3 regions of the Mesorhizobium sp. 113-3-9 genome follow, and region 3 is predicted to be linked to each of the others. Evidence: predicted binding sites of a transcription regulator. Region 3 holds the regulator's gene; each other region holds the start of a gene.
What was found. The regulator LexA, encoded in region 3, represses DNA repair genes until DNA is damaged. The targets are predictions, from matches to a motif close to TGTTCNNNNTGTGTTCNG.

Region 1: a site for LexA is predicted at 4,895-4,912, ahead of MesoLj_RS05100 (ImuA family protein). Genes of this name have one in related genera too.
Region 2: a site for LexA is predicted at 2,046-2,063, ahead of recA (recombinase RecA). Genes of this name have one in related genera too.

The regions. Positions count from the first base shown of each region.
Region 1 is NZ_AP023246.1:1,079,663-1,087,068, reverse strand. It holds gene MesoLj_RS05135 (ABC transporter substrate-binding protein) at 1-274, opposite strand, end outside; gene MesoLj_RS05130 (ABC transporter permease) at 358-1,179, opposite strand; gene MesoLj_RS05125 (ABC transporter permease) at 1,176-2,015, opposite strand; gene MesoLj_RS05120 (IclR family transcriptional regulator) at 2,264-3,070, shown strand; gene MesoLj_RS05115 (HpcH/HpaI aldolase/citrate lyase family protein) at 3,128-4,015, shown strand; gene MesoLj_RS05110 (DUF1737 domain-containing protein) at 4,052-4,258, shown strand; gene MesoLj_RS05105 (metallopeptidase family protein) at 4,341-4,763, opposite strand; gene MesoLj_RS05100 (ImuA family protein) at 4,936-6,003, shown strand; gene MesoLj_RS05095 (DUF6504 family protein) at 5,945-7,406, shown strand, end outside.
Region 2 is NZ_AP023246.1:5,064,796-5,072,201, forward strand. It holds gene alaS (alanine--tRNA ligase) at 1-512, opposite strand, end outside; gene recA (recombinase RecA) at 888-1,988, opposite strand; gene MesoLj_RS24880 (carbohydrate kinase family protein) at 2,270-3,214, shown strand; gene MesoLj_RS24885 (pseudouridine-5'-phosphate glycosidase) at 3,290-4,207, shown strand; gene MesoLj_RS24890 (TfoX/Sxy family protein) at 4,218-4,541, opposite strand; gene MesoLj_RS24895 (GFA family protein) at 4,632-5,129, shown strand; gene sufA (Fe-S cluster assembly scaffold SufA) at 5,164-5,544, opposite strand; gene MesoLj_RS24905 (SUF system Fe-S cluster assembly protein) at 5,728-6,120, opposite strand; gene MesoLj_RS24910 (cysteine desulfurase) at 6,129-7,373, opposite strand; gene sufD (Fe-S cluster assembly protein SufD) at 7,378-7,406, opposite strand, start outside.
Region 3 is NZ_AP023246.1:4,471,974-4,479,379, forward strand. It holds gene gltX (glutamate--tRNA ligase) at 1-1,073, opposite strand, end outside; gene MesoLj_RS21680 (ComEC/Rec2 family competence protein) at 1,176-3,626, shown strand; gene lexA (transcriptional repressor LexA) at 3,620-4,357, opposite strand; gene MesoLj_RS21690 (threonine ammonia-lyase) at 4,709-5,683, opposite strand; gene MesoLj_RS21695 (GntR family transcriptional regulator) at 5,680-6,453, opposite strand; gene MesoLj_RS21700 (ABC transporter substrate-binding protein) at 6,608-7,406, shown strand, end outside.

The sequences.
Region 1 (7,406 bases), 3.4 Mb from region 3:
TGTCGGCAATGTCCATCACCGGCGCGTCTTTTTCCGCCAGGAGATGGGTGATCTGCTCGGCGGAGGTCATATCGGTGTCGACATGCTTGAGACCGAACTTGCTTTCAATCTCGCCGAAAATAGTGCCGAGATTAACCCAATCATCCGACATGCCGTAGCTGACATACTGTCCCTCGGCCTTGGCTGCCGCGAGCGTGTCCTCGGCCATTGCCGGCAACGCCTGGATCGCAAAAGCGCTGGCACCAAGAAGCGCGGCTAACAGTCTCTTGTTCATTTCGTCTCTCCAAATGCGGGTCGATGTCGGTCTGCCTTCGCGCCCGCTCGCGACGGCATGTCTGGGATGCTGGTCTTGCCGCGCTAGCGGCTCCGGGTCGGGCTGTCGGCCTGTCGGTGTCGGGCCGTCCGCCCGGCCGTCCACAAGATGGCGAGCGAGATGATCCAGGCGATCACGAAACTCATCAGAGCCAGAGCGCTGGCCTGCCGAGCATCGGAACGCGTGAATTCGACGAGGTAGATCGGAAACGTCTTCAGCCGCGTGCCGATCAGCAGATTGGCCAGGACGAACTCCGAAAAAACGGCGGAGAGCACCAGGAGGCTGCCGTTGACGATGCCGGCAGCAATATTGGGCATGATGACCCGGCCCACGACCTGGAGGGGATTTGCACCGAGGCTTTGCGCCGCTTCGGCCAGGAGACGCGTGTCCACGCTCTCCAGCGTGTTCATCACCGCGCGGTACATGAAGGGCAGCGTAACGATCACATAGGCCGCGACCAGGATGTTGGGCGTGTTGATGAGCGGCAGCGGCAGTTTCGAATAGAGCCGGATCAGGCCAAGCGCCAGCACGACCCCCGGCAGCGAAAACGGGACGATCGAGAGGAATTCGAGCCACGGTTTCGCGTAGGGAAGCCTGGTGTGGGCGAGATAGGCCGCCGGCACCACAATCATCAGCGAAACCAGCATCGAGATGACGGCGATCCAGAAAGAATTCAGCAGCGTGTCGGTGAAGGCGGAGCGTGACGCGACCTTGATCCACCAGTTCAGCGTCAGACCTTCCGGCCACAAAGTCCGGTCCCAGCGCGTTGCGACGGAAAACAGCGCGGTGGCAGCCACCGGAACGATCATGAAGGCCACGAAGACGCCAATCACCGGTGCCCGCCATGTGAGGGGCGCGGCGCTCATGCCGAGCGCCTCATGCGGCGCGCGAAATACTGGTAGGCGAGCAGGCAGACAGCCATCACCAGCAGCGAAGACATGGCGAGCGCATCCGCGAGGGCCGGATCGAGCACGACTTCTCCACGCACCAAAGCCGCGATCTGTACCGGTATGAGATTGACGTCGGATCCGGTCAACGTCCACGCCGTCGCGTAGGCGCCGAAGGCATTGGCAAACAGCAGGAAGAAACTGGCTGATATCGCCGGAGCCAGGATCGGCAGGGCGATCCACCCCCAGTATTGCGTTGTGGTCGCGCCGAGGACCTCGGCGGCTTCCCGCCATTCCGGCCGCAGCTCCAACAGCGATGGCATCACCAGCAGGATGGCGAGCGGGGTCTGGAAGTAGAGATAGGCGATGCCCAGCCCAGTGATCGAGTAGATGCGGAAATCCGGATAGAGTTGAATTCCAAGATAGCCCAGCAGAAGTGTGACGAAGCCGGTCGAGCCAAGCGTGATGACGAAGGCAAAAGCGAGCGGGGCACCGCCGAAATTGGCGGCGACATTGGCGAGCGCCGTAGTGGCATGGCGCATCGCCGGACTGCGCGACGTGACGATGGCGTAAGCCACCACGGAGCCGAAGAGCGTGCCGCCAAAAGCTGTCGTAACAGCCAGTTTCAGGCTGTTGGTGAAGGCTGTCAGCGTCGCTGGCGTAAGCGCTCGCCGGAAATTGTCCAGCGTCGGTCCGCCTTCTCCGCTCAGGCTGGACCGCAGCAAGGTCAAGACAGGGAATATCTCGAAAGCCAGGATGAAAGCCACGAACGGGGTCAAGCCGATCCAGGCGAGCCAGCGATGGTTGCGGCGCATCGTCATACGCCCGCGATACCCAAGCCCGGGCCCCCTGTGCGATCATGGAACGGGCCGTGGTCGGCAGCGGGGAGCCCGTTGCACCATGTCGCGATAGTCAATTGCATATCTGTTCCGATGATTTGTCAGATCCGGAGTCACACCGGTCCAAAATGATGAATCGTGCTATTGTTTAGTGATACTAAATGGTGTTTATTATTAATGCATGAGATGGATGTCTGTTTGATGACGCCCTGCAGTATTGTTCGATGACGGGAGATCGATATCGGGTGCAAAGTGTCGGCCGCGCGCTCGACATCATCGACAAGATCGCCAGTTCCGGAAAAGACGGTGCCCGCCTGACCGACCTGGCGGTCGCGGCTGGAGTGACCAAGGCAGCCGCCTATGCGATCCTGCTCAGTCTGAAAGCGGCCGGCATGGTGTCCGATACCGGCGAGGGTATGGGCAAGCGCTACCGGCTTGGTCTTGCGCTGGTTCGACTTGGTGATCTTGCGGTCGCCGGCACAGGCGTCGCCGAAGTCGCCATGCCGGTGTTGCGCCAGCTCACGCAGGCAACGGGCATCACCTCGCGCGTCGCGATATGGGACGAGGATGCGGCCGTCGTCGTTGGCCGGGCCGACGCGCCCGATGCCATTCGATTCGACGCCGCGCTTGGGCGGCGCGAACGACCGCATTGCTCGGCGGTCGGCAAGATCTTTCTCGCGGCAATGCCTCGGCAACAAGCGATCGACATCCTTGAGCGCACGGGCTATCCGGCCCGCACACCGAAGACGCTCAGCACGATGCCGGCGCTTACTTCATCCCTCGATTTGGTCATCGCCCGCCACTATGCGATCGATGACGAGGAAGACCATGCGGGCGTCGTCTGCGTCGCCGCGGCGATCTTCGGGCATGACGGCGCGGCCGTCGGCGCGATCAGCGTCACGACGCTCAAACAATTGCTGCCGGATCACGCCGTTCCGCCTTTGACCCGTTCGATCATCGAACATGCGGACCAGATCTCGGTGGCGCTTGGCGGCTTGCCGTCATCGGCGGCATGGCCTTCAAAGGCCTGATCACGCGATTGCCCCTCCACGCTTGCCTCCACCGTCCAGTGACGGCATAGATCGGATATGACCGAACCCTACCGCCCGCGCCGCTCGGTGCTCTATGTCCCGGCCTCCAGCGACAAGGCATTGGCCAAGATCGCGCAGCTTGCCTGTGATGCCGTCATCATCGACCTCGAGGATGCCGTCGCCCCGGCCGACAAGGTCGCCGCCCGTGAAAAGCTGGCTGGCATTTTCGCCAATCGCCCGGTCGCCTCTGGCCGCCGCTGCGAGATGGTGGTGCGCGTCAACGCGCTGGCCAGCGAATGGGGCGCCGACGACCTGCTGGCCGCGGCAAAATTCGAGCCCGACGGCATCCTGTTGTCCAAGGTCGCCACACCGCGCGACATCCTTGAGGTCGGCGACGTGCTCGATGACAATTTTGCCCCCGACAGCGTGAAGCTGTGGGCGATGATCGAGACGCCCAAGGCCATGCTCAACATCGGCGCGATCGCCGAGCTTGGCCGCGATTCGGCCTCACGGCTCAATTGTTTCGTTGCCGGAACGAATGACCTGGCCAAGGACACCGGCGTGCTGGCGACGCCGGACCGGCGCTATCTCGTGCCGTGGCTGATGCAGATGGTGCTGGCCGCGCGCGCCGGCGGTCTCGACATGCTCGACGGCGTAGCCAACGATTTTCGCGACCTCGACGCCTTTGCCCGCGAGTGCGCGGAAGCGGCGGCCATGGGCTTCGACGGCAAGACCCTGATCCATCCGGCCCAGATCGACGCGGCGAACCGCGCCTTCGCGCCGTCGCCGGCAGCGCTGACCGAGGCGCGCCTGGTGAAGGACGCGTTTGCCCTCGCCGAAAACAGCGGCAAGGGCGTGATCGCGCTGAATGGCAGAATGGTCGAGCGGCTGCATCTGGCGCAGGCCGAAAAACTGCTGGCGAAGGCCGCCGCCATCGGCGCATGATCGCGGCCAAGTTCATTCACGACAGGACTTGAGAAAATGAAACTCTACCGCTTTCTTACCGGCCCGGACGACGCCAGCTTCTGCCACAAGGTGACGGCGGCGCTGAACAAGGGCTGGCACCTGTTCGGCTCGCCGACCTATGCCTATGACAAGAAAGCCAAGACCATGCGCTGCGGCCAGGCCGTGGTGAAGGATGTCGATGGCCAGGAATACGGGCCGGACACCAAGCTCAGCGACTGGTAGGGGCTTCCTCTCTTCGTCGTCCTAGGGCGAAGCAAGGAGCGATGCGACGCGGCGCAGACCCTAGGGTGACGAAGGTTCGAGCCTATTCGGCCGCTTCCTCGATCCGCTCCATATCATCGTCCGACAGGCCGAAATGGTGGCCGATCTCGTGGATCAGCACATGGGTGACGATGTCGCCCAGCGTTTCCTCGTTTTCGGCCCAGTAGTCGAGCATGGCGCGGCGGTAGAGCGTGATGCGGTTCGGGCCTTCGCCGGTCTGCGGGTTCCAGCGCTCGGCGATGCCGCGTCCCTCGAACAGGCCGAGCAGGTCGAACGGCGTTTCCAGCGACAGGTCGTCCATGATTTCGTCGGTCGGGAACTCGGCGATCTGGATGACGATCTCGCCGGTCAGCTTGCGAAACTCCTCCGGCAAATGGGCATAGGCCTCCAGCGCGAGGAACTCCAGCTCCTCCATCGAGGGCGCAAGTTCGCCATGCCAGGTGCGGGTTTTGTAGATGCGGGCCATGCTTTGTCCTTTGATCCCGGCATATAGGCTTTCGCACCGGTGGAGGCAAATAAGAGGGCTGAGGCGCGCGGGGATGAGGAATAAATTCCTTGTGACTCTGCTTGACTCTTCCAACGCCCTCTGGAATCTATAGGAACATAACAGGAACAATTGTGAGTGGAAGCTGACCGTCATGGCGATGAGCGCCGTGGCGCGGGAGACTGTTTTTGCCCTGCGCCGCCAGATCGCGAAAATCGAGGGAACGCTGCCCGAGCGCCTGCAGCTGCCGGCTGGCGCGCCGCTTGATGCTGGCGTCAGCGCCGATGTCACGTCCAATACCGATCTCACGATCGTCCGGCGCGGCCTTGCCGCGGCCCTGCCGGATGCCTTCCTGCCCACCGGCGTCGAACGCCTCGATGCCGCCCTGAGCGGCGGCCTGCCGAAAGCCGCCTTGAGCGAAATCCATGGCGGGCAAACCCGCGATGCCGGAGCCGTTGCCGGCTTCGCTCTGTCGCTCACCAGCCTGATCCTGAAGCAGGCCCACGGACTGCCGGTGCTGTGGATCGGTACATCGGAAATCTTTGGCGAGGCCGGCTTTCCCTATGCTAGGGGGCTGCATGCCGCGTTCGGCATCGAGCCCGGGCAATTGCTGTTTTCCGAGGCGCCCAGGCTCGTCGATGCGCTGTGGGTCGCCGAGGAGGCCGCCCGGATGACGGCGCTCGCCGCCGTCATCCTGGAGATTCGCGGCAACCCGCAGCGGCTGGACCTGACCGCGACGCGCCGGCTGCATGCAAGGGCGGCAAGCGCCGGCCGGCCGGTGTTCCTGCTGCGGCAGGCGGCCGAGCCCGAACCGACTGCGGCGCCCGTCCGCCTCATTGTCGCGTCGGCGCCTGCCGTGCCGCGCGCCACGATCACCGGGCCGCTCGCCGGTTCGATCGGCCGCCCCGCCTTCACCATCACCATCGGCAAGAGCCGCACGGCCCTGCCAGGACAATTCACACTGGAGTGGAACCCCGATGAACGCGTATTCGACGAGAGATGGGGCGAAGAAAGACGAAGCGAGGAAAGACGGGCAGGCCGGGCAAAGAATCCTGTCGCTGTGGTTTCCCTACCTCGCGGCCGAAAGGATCCTGCGGCAGCGTCTGGGGCGATCCTGGCGTTCCCGGCCGTCGGATCACCCGACGCCATCTCACCCACCGCTCGTGATCAGTCACCGCCAGGGGAACGCGCAGCGCATTTCGGCCCTCGACGAGCGGGCTGAGGCGCTGCACCTGAAGCGCGACATGGGCATTGCCGATGCGCGCGCCATGCATCCGTCGATCGACATCGTCGAGGCCGATCCGGAAGCCGACCGCCGCCTGCTCGAAGGCCTTGCCGACTGGTGCGACCGCTACACCCCGCTGGTGGCGCTGGATGGGACGGACGGCCTGTTCCTCGATGTCACCGGCTGCACCCATCTGTTCGGCGGCGAACGCGCCATGCTCGACGACATCCTGTCGCGCTTCTTCCATCAGGGGTTCGATGTCCGCGCTGGCCTTGCCCCGACGCCGGGAGCGGCCTGGGCGGCGGCACGCTTTTGCGGTGACCGCATCGTCGCCGGCGGCGAGGAGGAAGCACTGCTGGCGCCCTTGCCGCTCGCCGCATTGCGCATAGCGCCGGAAATCCGAGCCAGCCTGGAGAGCGTCGGCCTGCGCACGGCGGGCGCCGTCATGGCGGCACCACGCGCGCCGCTCGCCCGCCGCTTCGGCGCCACCCTGCTGCTGCGCCTCGACCAGGCGCTTGGCCGTCTCGACGAGGCGGTCTCGCCCCGCCTTCCCGTCGCGCCGCTTTCTGTCGAGCGCCATCTCGCCGAGCCCGTCACGCTGACCGAGGATATCGAGCGGCTGGTCGGCCTGCTGGCGACGACCCTGAAGACCGATCTCGAGCGCCGTGGCGAGGGCGCTCGGACGCTGGCGCTGCTGCTCTTCCGCGTCGACGGCGCGGTCAGCCGCATTGCGCTGGGCACCTCGCGGCCGATGCGCGATCCCCGGCTGATCCAGAAGCTGTTCCATGAAAGGCTGGCGGCACTCGAGCAGAGTATCGATGCCGGCTATGGCTTCGACCTGGTGCGGCTCTCCGTACTGGCCGTCGCCGCTTTCGACATGGCGCAGGCCGACCTGACGGGCGACGTGGCCGATGACGGCGCCGATATCGCGCTGTTCGCCGACCGCATCCGCGCCCGGCTCGGCGAAGGCGCGGTCCTGCAGCCGGTCGCCGTGGAAAGCCATCTGCCGGAACGCGCCGTCGCCATCATCCCCTTCACCGAGGCGCCGCGCCGGACCACGCCGCCGAAGAAGCCGGACAGGATGCAGGCGCCCAAAACCATCTTCCCGCTGGAGCGGCCGATCCGGCTGTTCCGCGCGCCCGAGCTCATCGAGGTGCCCGCCACCGAAATGCCGGAGGGGCCGCCGCTGCACTTCCGCTGGCGGCGCGCGCTCTACCGCGTCACCCGGGTCGAGGGTCCGGAACGCATCGCCGCCGAATGGTGGCGTGAGGCGTCAAGCGATCCGGCCACATCCACCCGGGACTATTTCCGCATCGAGGATGCCGACGGCCGCCGCTTCTGGCTCTACCGGCAAGGCCTTTATGGCAACCCGCAGGTGCCGCCGCGCTGGTTCATGCACG
Region 2 (7,406 bases), 590 kb from region 3:
GGCCCGCAAGGACCGGTGTCGCCCATCGCCCAGAAATTGTCCGAGGTCGGGATGCGGATGATGCGATCGTCCGAGAAACCGGCGATCTTCTTCCAGAAGCCCGCCGCCTCATCGTCGGTGTGGTAGACGGTGACCAGCAGCTTGTCCCTCTTCAGCCCGAACTCTTTGGTGATCAGGTTCCAGGCAAGCTCGATGGCGCGCTCCTTGAAATAGTCGCCAAAGGAGAAGTTGCCGAGCATCTCGAAGAAGGTCAGGTGACGCGCGGTGTAGCCGACATTGTCGAGGTCGTTGTGCTTGCCGCCGGCGCGAACGCTCTTCTGGGCGGTGGTGGCGCGCGAATAGGACCGCTTCTCCAAACCGGTGAAGACGTTCTTGAACTGCACCATGCCGGCATTGGTGAACATCAATGTCGGATCGTTGCGCGGCACGAGCGGGCTCGAGGCCACGACCTCGTGGCCCTCCTTGCGGAAATAGTCGAGAAATGTCGACCGAATCTCGTTCACGCCACTCATGACTGCTGCCTTTTCGCGAAAACCGCCGGCGCGGCCGGCGGAAACTGGTCTCTGCTTTTTAGAAGATTGACTTGGCCTTTTAGCGGGCACACCGCACCCTGTCCAGAAACACGGAATTAGGCCAATCCAATGCACGTCGCCCAAAACGACCTCGGTTTTGGCAGAGCGACATGCATGAGAATAAAGACCTGAAGCGCGTCGCGTGAATCCACTCAGGCGCGAAGCGCTTCAGGAGCTTATCAGGCCGGCTCCACACCGCCCAAAAACAAAAACCGCCGGCTCGAAGGCCAGCGGTTTTGAACGCGGTACTAAAGAACTCGATTACTTAAGCATCAGGTCATAAGCCGACTTTATGGCCGAACTCTGGCCGTTGCCTTACATCGCGCCGGCTTCGTCCTCAAAACCGTCGTCGCCGTTGCCTTCGGAGCCACCATTCTCGAGGAATTTCTCGGCGATCAGACCGGCATTCTGTCTCAGTGCCAGTTCGATCTCGCGCGCGGTATCGGGATTGTCGCGCAGGAACAGTTTTGCATTTTCGCGGCCCTGGCCGAGACGCTGCGAATTGTAGGAGAACCAGGCACCCGACTTCTCGACCACGCCGGCCTTGACGCCGAGATCGACCAGTTCGCCGGTCTTGGAGACGCCCTCGCCATACATGATGTCGAACTCGACCACCTTGAAGGGCGGTGCCAGCTTGTTCTTGACGACCTTGACGCGGGTCTGGTTGCCGACGACCTCGTCGCGATCCTTGACCGAGCCGATGCGGCGGATGTCGAGGCGCACCGATGCATAGAATTTCAGCGCGTTGCCGCCGGTGGTGGTCTCGGGCGAACCGAACATGACGCCGATCTTCATGCGGATCTGGTTGATGAAGATGACCATGGTGTTGGAGCGCGAGATCGAGGCGGTCAGCTTGCGCAACGCCTGGCTCATCAGGCGGGCCTGCAGGCCGGGCAGCGAATCGCCCATCTCGCCCTCGATTTCGGCGCGCGGCGTCAGCGCCGCGACCGAATCGACCACCAGCACGTCGATGGCACCGGAACGCACCAGCGTGTCGCAGATCTCCAGCGCCTGCTCGCCGGTGTCGGGCTGCGAGATCAGCAGGTTTTCCAGATCGACACCGAGCTTGCGGGCATAGACCGGATCGAGCGCATGCTCGGCATCGACGAAGGCGCAGATGCCGCCCTTCTTCTGGGCTTCGGCCACAGTATGCAGCGCCAGCGTCGTCTTGCCCGAGCTTTCGGGCCCGTAGATCTCGATGATGCGGCCGCGCGGCAGGCCACCAACGCCGAGCGCGATGTCGAGGCCGAGCGAACCGGTCGGCACCGTTTCGATCTCGACGACCTGCTCGTTGGCGCCGAGCCGCATGATCGAGCCCTTGCCGAAAGCCCGCTCGATTTGCGACAGAGCCGCATCCAGAGCCTTTGATTTGTCCACTGCCTTATCCTCTACAAGCCGCAAAGAATTCTGAGCCATGATACATCACCCCTTGGTCGTCAATGAAGGCCGGACAATCCGTAATCCCTGGCATTTTGTACCTTTTTTGTTCTCATTTGGCAAGAGGAAACAAGCATTTGAAAAACAAGCGATATCCGGATTTGTTCTTTTTTCGTCCCAGAAACGCGGGCAGCAACCCACCTCGCATTAGGCCAGCCGGCACCGCTGTCCCGGCCTGCCGAATCGCTGCCTTGCATGCGAAGCTCTGTCGCGCAGCCTAGCGCTTGTGCGGCTGCAACAACAAAGGTCATATCGCCGCCATGGTGAAATCCGCAGAGATACTGGCCGTGGGCGGGGCCCATATCGACCGGCGCGGCCAGGTGTCCGGCCTCTACGTGCCGGCCGCGTCCAACCCCGGCACGATGCGCGAAGATGTCGGCGGCGGCGTCTTCAACGCGCTGCGCAGCACAGTGCTGCGCGGCGTCTCCGCTTCGCTGCTTTCGATGCGGGGCGGCGATGCGGCGGGCGACACCGTTTCCCGCGCCATAGCCAAGGCAGGGATCGCCGATCTGTCGGCGGTGTTCCTTGACCGCACGACACCGAGCTATACCGCGTTGATCGATCGCGAAGGCGAGTTGATCGTCGGCTTTGCCGACATGGCGCTGTACGATCTGGCGTTTCCCAAGCAGATCCGCCGATCCAAGGTGCGGGAGGCGATCTTGGCCGCCGACGCCATCCTGTGTGACGCCAATCTGCCATCGGCGGCACTGGAGCGGCTGGTTTCGCTTGCCGCCGGCAAGCCCGTATTCGCCATTGCCATTTCGCCGGCCAAGATCGTGCGCCTGAAGCCGGTGCTCAGCAATCTGGCCGTCGTCTTCATGAACCAGCGCGAGGCCCTCGCGCTGGCAGGCCTGGACGGCGCGGCTTCCCAGCGGGGCATCGTTGACGGTTTGAAGCGCGCCGGCCTCACCAGCGCGGTGGTGACGGCGGGCAGCGGCCCGGTGCTGGGTTTTGATCGCGACGGCATGTTTGCCATCATGCCGCCCGCCCCGAGGAAAGTTGTGGACGTCACCGGCGCGGGAGATGCGCTGGCGGGGGCAACGGTCGCCGCCTTGCTGCGCGGCATGCCCTTGCGGGCGGCGTTGCGGGAAGGCGTCGCCGCGGCAACGCTGGCCATCGAGAGCGCCGACGCCGTTCCCGATTTCACCGCGGCCGCCTTCATGGAAGCGCTGGCCCTTGTGCCCGATGTGCAGGAAGTGGCATGAGACCGGCAAATTCATAGTGCCGGAGTGCCGCCGCGCACCTTGATGGATGCATGCACACCGGATTGGAGACCTGAGATGACCCCGGAAACCGCCCGCCCCTTCATCGATATCCACGCGCCGGTGGCGCAAGCCCTGGCCGCCGGCCGGCCGGTGGTGGCACTGGAAAGCACCATCATCACCCATGGCATGCCCTACCCCGACAATGGCGCCATGGCGGCGGACGTCGAGAAGATCATCAGCGACGGTGGTGCCGTGCCGGCAACGATCGCCGTGGTCGGCGGACGCATCAAGATCGGCCTTTCCGACGGCGAGCGCGAATCGCTGGCCATGACCGGCGACGCCATGAAGCTGTCGCGCGCCGACCTCGGCTTCGCCGTCGCGCAAGGGCGCACCGGGGGCACCACGGTCGCCGCGACGATGATCGCCGCCCATATGGTCGGGATAAAAGTGTTCGCCACCGGCGGCATTGGCGGCGTGCACAAGGGGGCGGAAAAGAGTTTCGATATTTCGGCCGACCTCGATGAACTGGCGCGCACACCGGTCATCGTCGTCTCGGCCGGCGCCAAAGCCATCCTCGACATCGAAAAGACGCTGGAAGTGCTGGAGACGCGCGGCGTGCCTGTCATCGGCCATGGCTGCGAGACCATGCCCGCCTTCTGGTCGCGGCAGTCGCCGTTCCGCGCGCCTCTCACCTTGTACAAGCCTGAAGACATCGCGCATTTCTACCAGACCCGGGCTGCGCTGGGGCTCGGCGGCGGCATGCTGATCGCCAACCCGGTGCCGCAGAACCACGAAATCCCCGCCGAAGAGATGGCGGGCTACATCGAAGCAGCGCAAAAGGCCGCCGAGGCTCTGCACGTGACCGGCAAGGCGGTGACGCCGTTCCTGCTATCGAAAATCCTGGAGCTCACCGGCGGCCGCAGCCTGAAGACCAACATCGCGCTGGTCGAAAACAATGCGAGGCTGGCGGCCGAGATAGCAAAAGCGCTGTAGGTTCGCGCGGCTATTTGCCGGCGCGCCTTCCGGCCTCATAGGCGCGGCGTGCCCACACCGTCATCTCGTCCGGATCGTCAAAGGCACTGTCGGGGATGCTCCAATAGGGCATGGCGACCAGCTTGCCGTGACGCGAGCCGGTGTAGGTCCATTGCTTGCAGCCCTCGGCTTCGAAGTGGGGCGCGCTTTGCTCGTCGGCCTTCAGCAGCAATTCGCCGCGCAGCACGATGGCGACGATGACGCCGTCGAAATAGATGCCCTTGCCGCCGAACAGCCTGCGGACGCTGACCGGGCCGAGGCCGGCGAACAGTTCGGCGATGCGTTCATTGTCCATGCCGCGATCATGTCACCGGCATTTGACATTGTCATCGCGCAACCAAGATCATGCTGACAGGTTGAGATCATTCCGTCGGAGTTTTTTGTCATGCCACTTCTGCTCAAGGGATCCTGCCGCTGCAACGCCGTGCGTTTCGAGGTGGAAAGCCACACGCCGGTGCCATTCATGCTTTGCTACTGCTCGATCTGCCGCAAGCAGCAGGGCGGCGGCGGTTTCGCCATCAATCTCGGCGCCGACTACGAAACGCTGAACATCAGGGGCAAGAGGAGCCTTGGCGTCTACCGTGCCGAGATCGAGGACGACGAACATCCCCATTGCGAGGTCTCGACCGGCGAACGCAATTTCTGCCGCAAATGCGGGTCGGCGCTCTGGCTCTACGATCCGACCTGGCCGGAACTGGTGCATCCCTTCGCCTCGGCGATCGACAGCGACCTGCCGACACCACCGGAAAAGGTGCACCTGATGCTGAAATACAAGGCGAACTGGGTCGAACCCGAGATCGGCAAGCGCGACAAGGTGTTCGACGTCTATCCGGAAGAATCGATCGCCGACTGGCACAAGCGGACGGCTATGTGGGTGGAGTAGTGTTCTTCGCCCCGTAAGCAGGACGAAGGAAGGATCAGGCCGAGGCGCGCGCCTCTGCCAGTGCCTTGAGATCCGCCGGCTTCAGTTCGACGGATTCGCCGCAGCCGCAAGCAGAACTCTGGTTCGGGTTGTGGAAGGTGAAGCCGGTGCGCAGCGTCGTCTGCTCGAAATCCATCTCGGTACCGAACAGGAAGAGCGCCGCCTCCGGCGCGACATAGACATGGGCGCCATCGCGCTCGATATGGTCGTCCTTGGTGTTGGGTTCGGTCACCAGGTCGACCGTGTATTCCATGCCGGCGCAGCCGCCCTTCTTGATGCCGAGGCGAATGCCATGCGCATTGTCGCGGGTCGCGACGATCTCGCGCACCCGCTCGGCGGCCTTTTCGGTCATCGTGATGACGGCGAAGCGTCCCATTCTCTTTCCTTCTCCATTCCATGCAGGTTCAAGGCCTGCCGAATGATTCCTCACCTAAAATGGTGAAGTTTTACCACTGGCGCAAGTGTACCAACCTCGACTTGCCTAAAGCGTGACGCGCTTTAGGTTTTTGTTTTTGCATGTCGTTGCCCAAAAACTGAGGTCACTTTTGGGCGGCATGCCTTAGTACCAGCCCACCGCCACCTGTGCCTCTTCCGACATGCGGTCGGGCGACCAGGGCGGGTCGAAGGTCATGTTGACCTCGACGCCGGACACGCCTTCGACGGCGCCGACGGCGTTTTCCACCCAGCCAGGCATCTCCCCGGCCACCGGGCAGCCCGGTGCGGTCAGCGTCATGTCGATCTTGACCGAGCGGTCGTCCTCGATGTCGATCTTGTAGACGAGGCCAAGCTCGTAGATGTCGGCCGGGATTTCCGGGTCATAGACCGTCTTCAGCGCCGAGACGATATCGTCGGTCAGCCGCGCCAGTTCGTCGGCGGGGATGGCCGAGGCCGATACGATGCCATTTGCAGCCGTTTCCGGCGCGGTCTCTGCGGTTGTGCTCACATCGTCCATGGTCGTCATCACCCAAAGAACTTTCGCGCTTTTTCAAGCGCCTCGGCCAAAGCGTCGACTTCGGCCCTGGTATTATACATGCCGAACGATGCCCTGCATGTGGAGGTTACGCCAAAGCGTTTCAACAGCGGCTGGGCGCAATGGGTGCCGGCCCGCACTGCAACGCCCTGCCTGTCTATCACCATCGACACGTCATGGGCATGAATGCCCTGCAGTTCGAAGGAGATGATCGCGCCCTTGCCCGGCGCATCGCCGAAGATGCGCAACGAGTTTATGGACCGCAGCCGCTCATGGGCATAGGTCTTGAGGTCTTCCTCGTGGGCGGCGATGCGCTCGCGGCCGATCTTTTCCATGTAGTCGAGCGCGGCACCCAGCCCGATCGCCTGGACGATCGGCGGCGTGCCGGCCTCGAAGCGATGCGGCGGCTCGTTGTAGGTGACGATGTCTTCCGTCACCTCCTCGATCATCTCGCCGCCGCCCATGAAGGGGCGCATGGCCTGGAGAATGTCCTTCTTGCCGTAGAGCACGCCGATGCCCGAGGGGCCGTAGACCTTGTGGCCGGTGAAGACGAAGAAGTCACAGTCGAGGTCCTGCACGTCGATCGGCATGTGCACGGCGCTCTGGCTGCCGTCGACGAGTACGGGAATGCCGCGCGCATGCGCGATGCGCACGATCTCCTTGATCGGCGTCACCGTGCCCAGCGCATTCGACATCTGGGTGATGGCGACGAGCTTGGTGCGGTCGGTCAGCCGCTTCTCGAATTCCTCGATATGGAAGACGCCGAGATCGTCGACCGGCACCCAGACGAGTTTCGCGCCCTGCCGCTCGCGGATGAAATGCCAGGGCACGATGTTGGAGTGGTGCTCCATGATCGACAGCACGATCTCGTCGCCCTCGCCGATATTGGGCATGCCATAACCATAGGCGACCGTGTTGATCGCCGAGGTCGTGTTCGAGGTGAAGACGATGTTGTCCGTGCTCGGCGCGTTGAGGAAGCGGCGCACCGTCTCACGCGCCTTTTCATAGGCGTCGGTCGCGGCATTCGACAGGAAATGCAGGCCGCGATGGACGTTGGCGTATTCCTGTGAATAGGCATGCTGGATCGTATCCAGCACCACCTGCGGCTTCTGCGCCGAGGCACCATTGTCGAGATAGACGAGCTTCTTGCCGTAGACTTCCCGCGACAGGATCGGGAAGTCGCGACGGATCGCCTCGACGTCGTAGAAATCTCCGATCTTGCCTGGAGCGTTCATCATTTCACCCGTGTGTCAAAAACCAATCGTCCA
Region 3 (7,406 bases):
AGCCCCGGAAGGGCTGCCAGCAGCTGCGCCTTGTTCGCGTCGTCAAGGCGTGCGGCCATCGCCGGGCCACCCTCGAGATAGGGCAGCGTGGCGATGAAGATGTCGAACAGTTCGGCATCGGCCATGCGGCGCATATGCGCGCCATTGATCGCTTCCAGCTTGGCGAAATCGAAGCGGGCCGCGCCCTTGTTGACGTCGCCGATATCGAACCAGGAGATCATGTCCTTGATCGACATGATCTCGTCGTCGCCGTGGCTCCAGCCCAGGCGCGCCAGGTAGTTGAGCAGCGCCTCCGGCAGGTAGCCCATGGCGCGATAAGCCTCAACGCCGAGCGCGCCGTGACGCTTCGAGAGCTTGGCGCCGTCGGCGCCATGGATCAGCGGTATATGCGACATCGATGGCACGTCCCAACCCATGGCATTGTAGATCACAGTCTGGCGGGCGGCATTGGTCAGGTGGTCGTCGCCACGGATGATGTGGGTGACGCCCATGTCGTGGTCGTCGACGACGACGGCATGCATGTAGGTCGGGTTGCCGTCCGAACGCAGGATGATGAAGTCGTCGAGATCCTTGTTGGGGAAGCGCACCTCGCCCTGGACGCGGTCGTGGACGACCGTCTCGCCCTCGGTCGGCGCCTTGATGCGGATGGCGCCCTTGACGCCGGCTGGCGCCTCGGACGGATCGCGATCGCGCCACTGGCCATTGTAGCGTGGCGGCAGACCCTTGGCGCGAGCCGCTTCGCGCATTGCCTCCAGTTCGGCAGGCGTCTCGTAGCTGTAATAAGCCTTGCCCAGGCGCACGAGCTCCTCCGCGACTTCGCGGTGGCGCGGGGCGCGATCGAATTGCGAAACCGCATCGCCGTCCCAGCCAAGACCGAGCCAGGTGAGTCCGTCCAGGATGGCGGCCGTTGCCGCATCGGTGGAACGCTCGCGATCGGTGTCCTCGATGCGCAGCAGCATCGTGCCGGCGGTATGTTTGGCATAGAGCCAGTTGAACAGCGCCGTGCGCGCGCCTCCGATATGCAGGTAACCGGTGGGCGAGGGGGCAAAACGGGTGACGACCTTGTCGGACATGAAACTCTCGGAAACCATCTGAAGCGGGGCGCGGCGGCGCGGACTTTCGCGCGTTGCGCGTTCATGTAGCATAGGGCGTCAGGGGTGCAAGGGGCAGACCCGATGGCTGGACGTGGCCGGGGCTCGGATCAGGGCGAGGACGCTGTTGTTGGCGTCAGCGAGCGGTCCCTGTTTGCGATCCCGCCGCCGGCCTCGCTGCCGCCATCACCTCTCGTTCCCGGCTCCGGCAGCCAACCTTTGCCAGCGGGTGCCCCAGCACCAATTCCGCCCGCCACTGGCAGGATTGCGCGTATCGGGCGGCAAATCGGCCAGGCTTCCTTGCCTCGCCTGCGCCACGGTGTGACGACAGCAGCGGAACTGGAACTCGACCGAGGCGTCGCCTTCCTGCTGGTGCCGGTCTGCCTGGCCGCTGGTGCGATCGGCTATTATTCGCTGGCGGCGGAGCCTGACTTTGCAAAGCCTGTCGCGATCGTCGCGCTGATGGCGATCTGTGCGCTTGTCTCGCGCTCATGGCCGAAAACCCATCTGGCCTTCATGGCGGCATTGTTATGCGCGCTGGGCCTGCTTGCCGCCAAGGTCGAGACCTGGCGGGCGGACACCCGGATGCTGGGCTCGGAAATCTCGACGCAAGTGACCGGCCGCGTCGTCTCGCTCGACCGCATGGAGACCGGCCGCATCCGATTGACCATAGACGTGACGTCGACGGCGCGGCCAAAACTGCGTTACGCGCCGGAAAGGGTCCGGCTCTCGGCGCGCAAGATACCTGACGACATGACCGCCGGCTCGCTGATATCGGGCTATGCCAAACTGCTGCCGCCGACCGGTCCGGTGCGACCGGACAGCTACGATTTCTCCTTCGACAGCTACTTTGCCGGCATCGGTGGCAGCGGCTTCTTTCTCGGCAATCCAAGAATCGTCTCCGCTGACGACGATGAGATGCCGCTGTCTGCCCGCCTGTTTTCAGGGATAGAAAATGCCCGCGAGGCCATCGCCGACCACATCAGGGGCGCTGTTGGTGGCGCCGAAGGCGAGATCGCGGCAGCGCTGATCGTTGGCGTGCGCGCCGGCATTCCCGATGAAATCAACGAAGCGATGCGGCGCACCGGCATCTATCATATCATCTCCATTTCGGGACTGCATATGGCGCTGGTCGCCGGCACCATCATGGGCCTGCTGCGCGGTGCCTTCGCGCTGTTCCCGGATTTCTCCGCGCGCCGGCCGGTGAAGAAATATGCGGCCGCCGCGGCACTGTTCTCGATCGCCGCCTACCTCATCATCTCAGGCGTCGTCGTTGCAGCCGAGCGCAGTTTCATCATGCTGGCGGTGATGCTGATTGCCGTATTGTTCGATCGCGCGGCGCTGACCATGCGCAATCTGGCGATCTCGGCGATCGCCGTCATCGTGGTGTCGCCGCACGAAGTTGTCGGCCCGAGCTTCCAGATGTCGTTCGCCGCAACGGCCGCGCTGGTCGGCGCCTATGCCGGCTGGGCGGATCACCGTGCGGGAAAGGCAAGACCGCCACCGCCAAAGCGGTCCCTGCCGGGGTTCCTGATGCGAAAATTCCTTGCGCTTACGGGAGGGGTGGCGATGACGTCCATCATTGCCGGCAGCGCCACGGCGCTGTTTGCCATATGGCACTTCCAGCGCGTTTCGCCGCTCAGCCTGTTCGCCAATCTGGCTATCATGCCAATTGTCTCGGTCGTCATGTTTCTGGCGGTTGTCAGCGCCTTGACAATGCCCTTCGGTCTGGACGGGCCTTTTCTCTACCTCATGGGCAAGGGCCTGACAGCGATGATCGCCATATCGGCGTGGATATCGGAACGCTCCCCCGTCGATGCGATCGGGATGATTTCACAACACTCCGTACTGCTGGTGACGATTGCCCTGGTCATCGCGACGATGGCGACGACATGGCTACGGCTGGCGGCAGTGCCATTCGCACTCGCCGGCCTGTTGACCGTGTCTGATACGCGCGTGCCGGATGTGCTGATCTCCGAAGACGCGCGGCTGGTCGCGGTGCCGATCGGCGGTGGCGAACTCGCGGTCAGCCGGGCTCGTCCGAACGAATTCACCGTCGACAATTGGAAACGCGCGCTGGTGTCCGAAACCATTGTCACACCAGAGATGTTCAACAAGGCGGACGGGCAATTCGACATTGCAGATGCCGTCAATCTGCCGCCAGGGGCGCCGTTCTACTGCACGGAGGGCATCTGTCTCGCCCGGCATCCGTCTGGCGCGATCATCGCGCATGTCGAAGACCGCAAGGCTACCTGGAAGGCCTGCGGTTTCGCCGATCTGATCGTTGTCAATGACGCGACAGGCTACGATGCCTGCCACAACCCGCTGGTTCTCGTCATCACCAAACGGCAACTTGCACGCAAGGGCAGTGCCGCCGTGTTCTTCGATCGTCAATCGGCGACCGGCCCGCCGACCGTCAGCTTCGCCGTGGACGGGCCGTATCGGCCCTGGCACGAGCAACGAAAGTTTTCGCGTGAGGCGAGGGGGCTGCCACCCTATCAAAAAGCCGAAACGCCGGCTGCTCCTGCTCAGTAGCGCCTGATCAGCCCGACCAGCTTGCCTTGCACCTTGACCCTATCCGGCCCGAAAATGCGTGTCTCGTAGGCCGGGTTGGCGGCCTCAAGGGCAATCGAGGCGCCCTTGCGGCGGAACCGTTTCAAGGTCGCTTCCTCCTCGTCGACCAGCGCCACGACGATCTCGCCCGGGCTCGCCGTATCGGCGTTGCGGATAATGACCGTGTCGCCATCGAAGATGCCGGCCTCGATCATCGAGTCGCCCTTGACCTCCAGCGCATAGTGCTCGCCACCCATGATCATGTCCGGCGGCACCGAGATCGAATGCGTCTGATGCTGGATCGCATCGATCGGCACGCCGGCGGCGATACGGCCCATCACCGGGATCGACACGGCGGAGACCGCGTCGTCGTCATTGCCGGCAGAAGGCAAGCGCGACGGCGCCGGCTTGATCTGGCGGCCGAGGCCACCCTGACCGAGACTGCCCTGAATGACACTCGGCGAGAATTTCTTTGCGGCGTTGAGGCCGGGCGCGATCGAATCCGGTAGCCGCAGCACTTCCAATGCCCGCGCCCGGTTGGGCAGCCGCCTGATAAAGCCGCGTTCCTCCAGTGCCGTGATCAGGCGATGGATCCCTGACTTGGAGGCGAGATCGAGCGCTTCCTTCATCTCGTCAAAGGAGGGCGGGATACCGCTTTCCTTCAGCCGTTCATGGATGAACATCAGAAGTTCATGTTGCTTGCGCGTCAGCATGGCGCCCCCCAGGCATTGAACGAAGGGTGTGAATCGGAATCGAAAAACAAACCCAGAACAAACACTATCTGTTCCAGTTGTGTTCCGCAACTGTTTAAAGTTTAGTGAATTTGTTAAGGCATCTGAAATTATCTGCCGCCGGCAGCGGGCAGCAATCGACCACCTCCGCGCCAAGGCGAGCATTGAAATCATTTTGGTTAATGGCCTGTGGCCCACCCTCTTGTCCCGCTTGGCATCAGCGTTTGAAGGGCATTCACAGGGCGGATTGCATGGGCCAATCGATCCATTTCGAGCGGAACGAAACGAAATCAAAACGCCAACAATCGCTGGCTATCCGGGGATAGAACGCGTTCAGGCTTCCGGCATCGCTCCGCCCAGAATCTGCGCATAGGCGCCGGCATCGATATTGCCGCCGGAGATAACGCAGACGACGTTGCCGGTTGCCCGCTCGCTGCGGAGAGCGGCGGCGAGCGAGGCGGCTCCCGCGCCTTCGGCCACGATCTTTGCCTTCGAGAACAAAAGGCGCATCGCTTCCGTGACCTGATCGAGGCTGACGGCAATGGCGCCGTCGATAGACTGGCTTGCCAAGGGCCATAGGCCAGGCACCAGCGATGGGCCGCCTATGCTCTTGATGAAGGAGGGGCGCGTCTCGATCTCGACAATGCGTCCGGCCGCCAACGCCGCCGTGACCGGAGCCGCATTCTCATCCTCGACGGCGAAGACCTTGGCCTGGCTCCGCATCGCCTTGACCGCACTGGCGACACCGGTTGTCATGCTCCCTCCGCCATAAGGTGTCAGGACGCAATCGACCTCGGGCAGATCTTCGGCAATCTCGAGGCCAATGGTCGCGTTGCCGGCAAGCACCGCCTGGTCGGTGACCGGGTTCACCAGGAGTTCCGCGCCCTCCGGCCGCTCCGTTCCGATGATGTAGCGCCACCATGTCTCGTGCGAGACGAAGCGCACGTCGCCACCAAGGCCGCGGACCCCGTCGATCTTGGTCTGGGGTGCATCGGCATACATGTAGGCGGCCACCGGAACGCCAAGCGCCCGTGCCGCCCAGGCCATTCCGTAGGCCATGTTGCCGGAACTGATAGTCGCAACGCCATGCCTGAGTTCATCGGCATCGCGGCAGAGCAAGGCATTGAGCGCCGGCCTGATCTTGAAGGCGCCAATGGGCGACAATGTCTCGAGCTTGAGGAATATCCGCTGATCGGCGCGACCGAGATCGAGGCGCAGCAGCGGCGTGCGCGGCAACCAGGCAGCCAGCCTGTCGCGGGCCGCGACCATCTCATCGAGAGTCGGACGTCGCGGAAGCGCTGAAGTCATCCCGAAATTGCCTTCAGGCTGCCGGCGCGTGCGGTGTAGGTGTTAGCGCCGCCGTCCTCGCTGTGAACGTAGACATGCAGCGTGTAGCCGATATGCGCCGTCATCAGCGCCTTTGCCCGCTCGACATCGCGATCGAGGGCCGCTTCCATGATCGCGGTGTGATGCTCGATCGCGATCGCCTCGCGCAGGGCGTCCATTGCCTCGCCATAGCCATCCTTGAGGCCGGCGGCCGCCCGCAATGTCGGCGCCAGGCCGAGAAAACGATGATGCCGCCGCAACTGATCGGCGATTGTCGAACGGAAGCGCAACAGCCAGTTGGACGTCGCAGCACTCAGCAGTGCCGCGTGAAAGGCCTCGTGGCTCTCGTCCCATTGGTCGACGGCCGCATCCGAGGGGTCGTCGACCGCGGTCTTGCAGCGGGAGAGCCGGTAGTGGGCGGTGACAACCGCGTCCTCCCATTCCCTGCCGCCTTTCTCGATCGATTCCAGGAACAGCGGCATCTCCACAACCATCCTTGCGCGAGCCAGGTCCTCGAGCTCGGCCCGCGACACCGGAGCCACGGCAAAGCCGCGATTGCTGATGGCGGTAACCAGGCGCTCGGCCTCAAGTCGAGACAAGGCTTCACGCAGCGGTGTCCAGCCGACACCGTATAGACCGCGCAGCGCGCTCAGTTTGAGCGGTGCGCCCGGCATGAGGCGTGTGGTCAGGATATCGCGCCGCAGCAGCTGATAGGCCGCCTCGGTTTTCGTGGAGTTGTTCTGATCCTGCATCGCGATCCGTCCATCGTCGGGCATGTGAAAATTATATATGATGGCGGCCCATGGCAAGAATTATATATAATGTTTGACAGGTGGCGACGGACTGACCATGATCGCCACAGTTGCCGTCCCGATGAGCGGCGCTGATCAAATCTGGGAGGAAATGATGTTGAAGTCGAAATCCGCTTGGCTGTCGGGATTGGCCCTGGCAGGCGCATTGATGGTCAGCGCGGGGAGTGCCGCCGCCGACCAGATTCGCATCGGCATCGCCAATTTCGGCGAGCATCCGCAGCTCAACGCCGCCATAGCCGGCTTCAAGAAGGCGCTGACGGACAATGGCTTTGTCGAGGGCAAGGATGTCGTCTACACGGAGAGCCATACCAATTTCGATGCGTCGCTGGTGCCGCAGATGATCGCCAAGCTGCAGGCGGAGCAGCCCAAGCTGATCTACACCATCACCACGCCGGTCTCGCAGATCGCCAAGAAGGCGCTTGCCGGTTCCGGCATTCCGATCGTCTTTGCCGCCGTCACCGATCCGGTCGCGGCCAAGCTGGTGCCATCGTGGGACGCCGGAGACGAAGGCATGACCGGCGCCAGCGATCTGCAGGACGTCGCCGCTGTCATGGCCTTCACCAAAAAGCTGCTGCCGAACGCCAAGCGCTTCGGCGTGCCTTACAATCCAGGCGAGGCCAATGACGTTGCCTTGGTCGAGAAGATCAAGGCGGCCGCACCGGCGGCCGGTTTCGAAGTCGTCGAAGTCGGCGTCGACAACGTCAATGACATCCAGCAGCGCATCGCCGCGCTCGCCGGCAAGGCAGACGTGATCTACGGCCCGGCTTCGAACCTGATCCAGCCGGCGATCGCCGCTGTCTCCGCGGCGGCTCGCCAGGCCGGAATCCCGATCGTCAACTCCGATGACAGCGCGGTCCGCAATGGCACGGTGCCGGCAAGCTTCGCGGTCAATT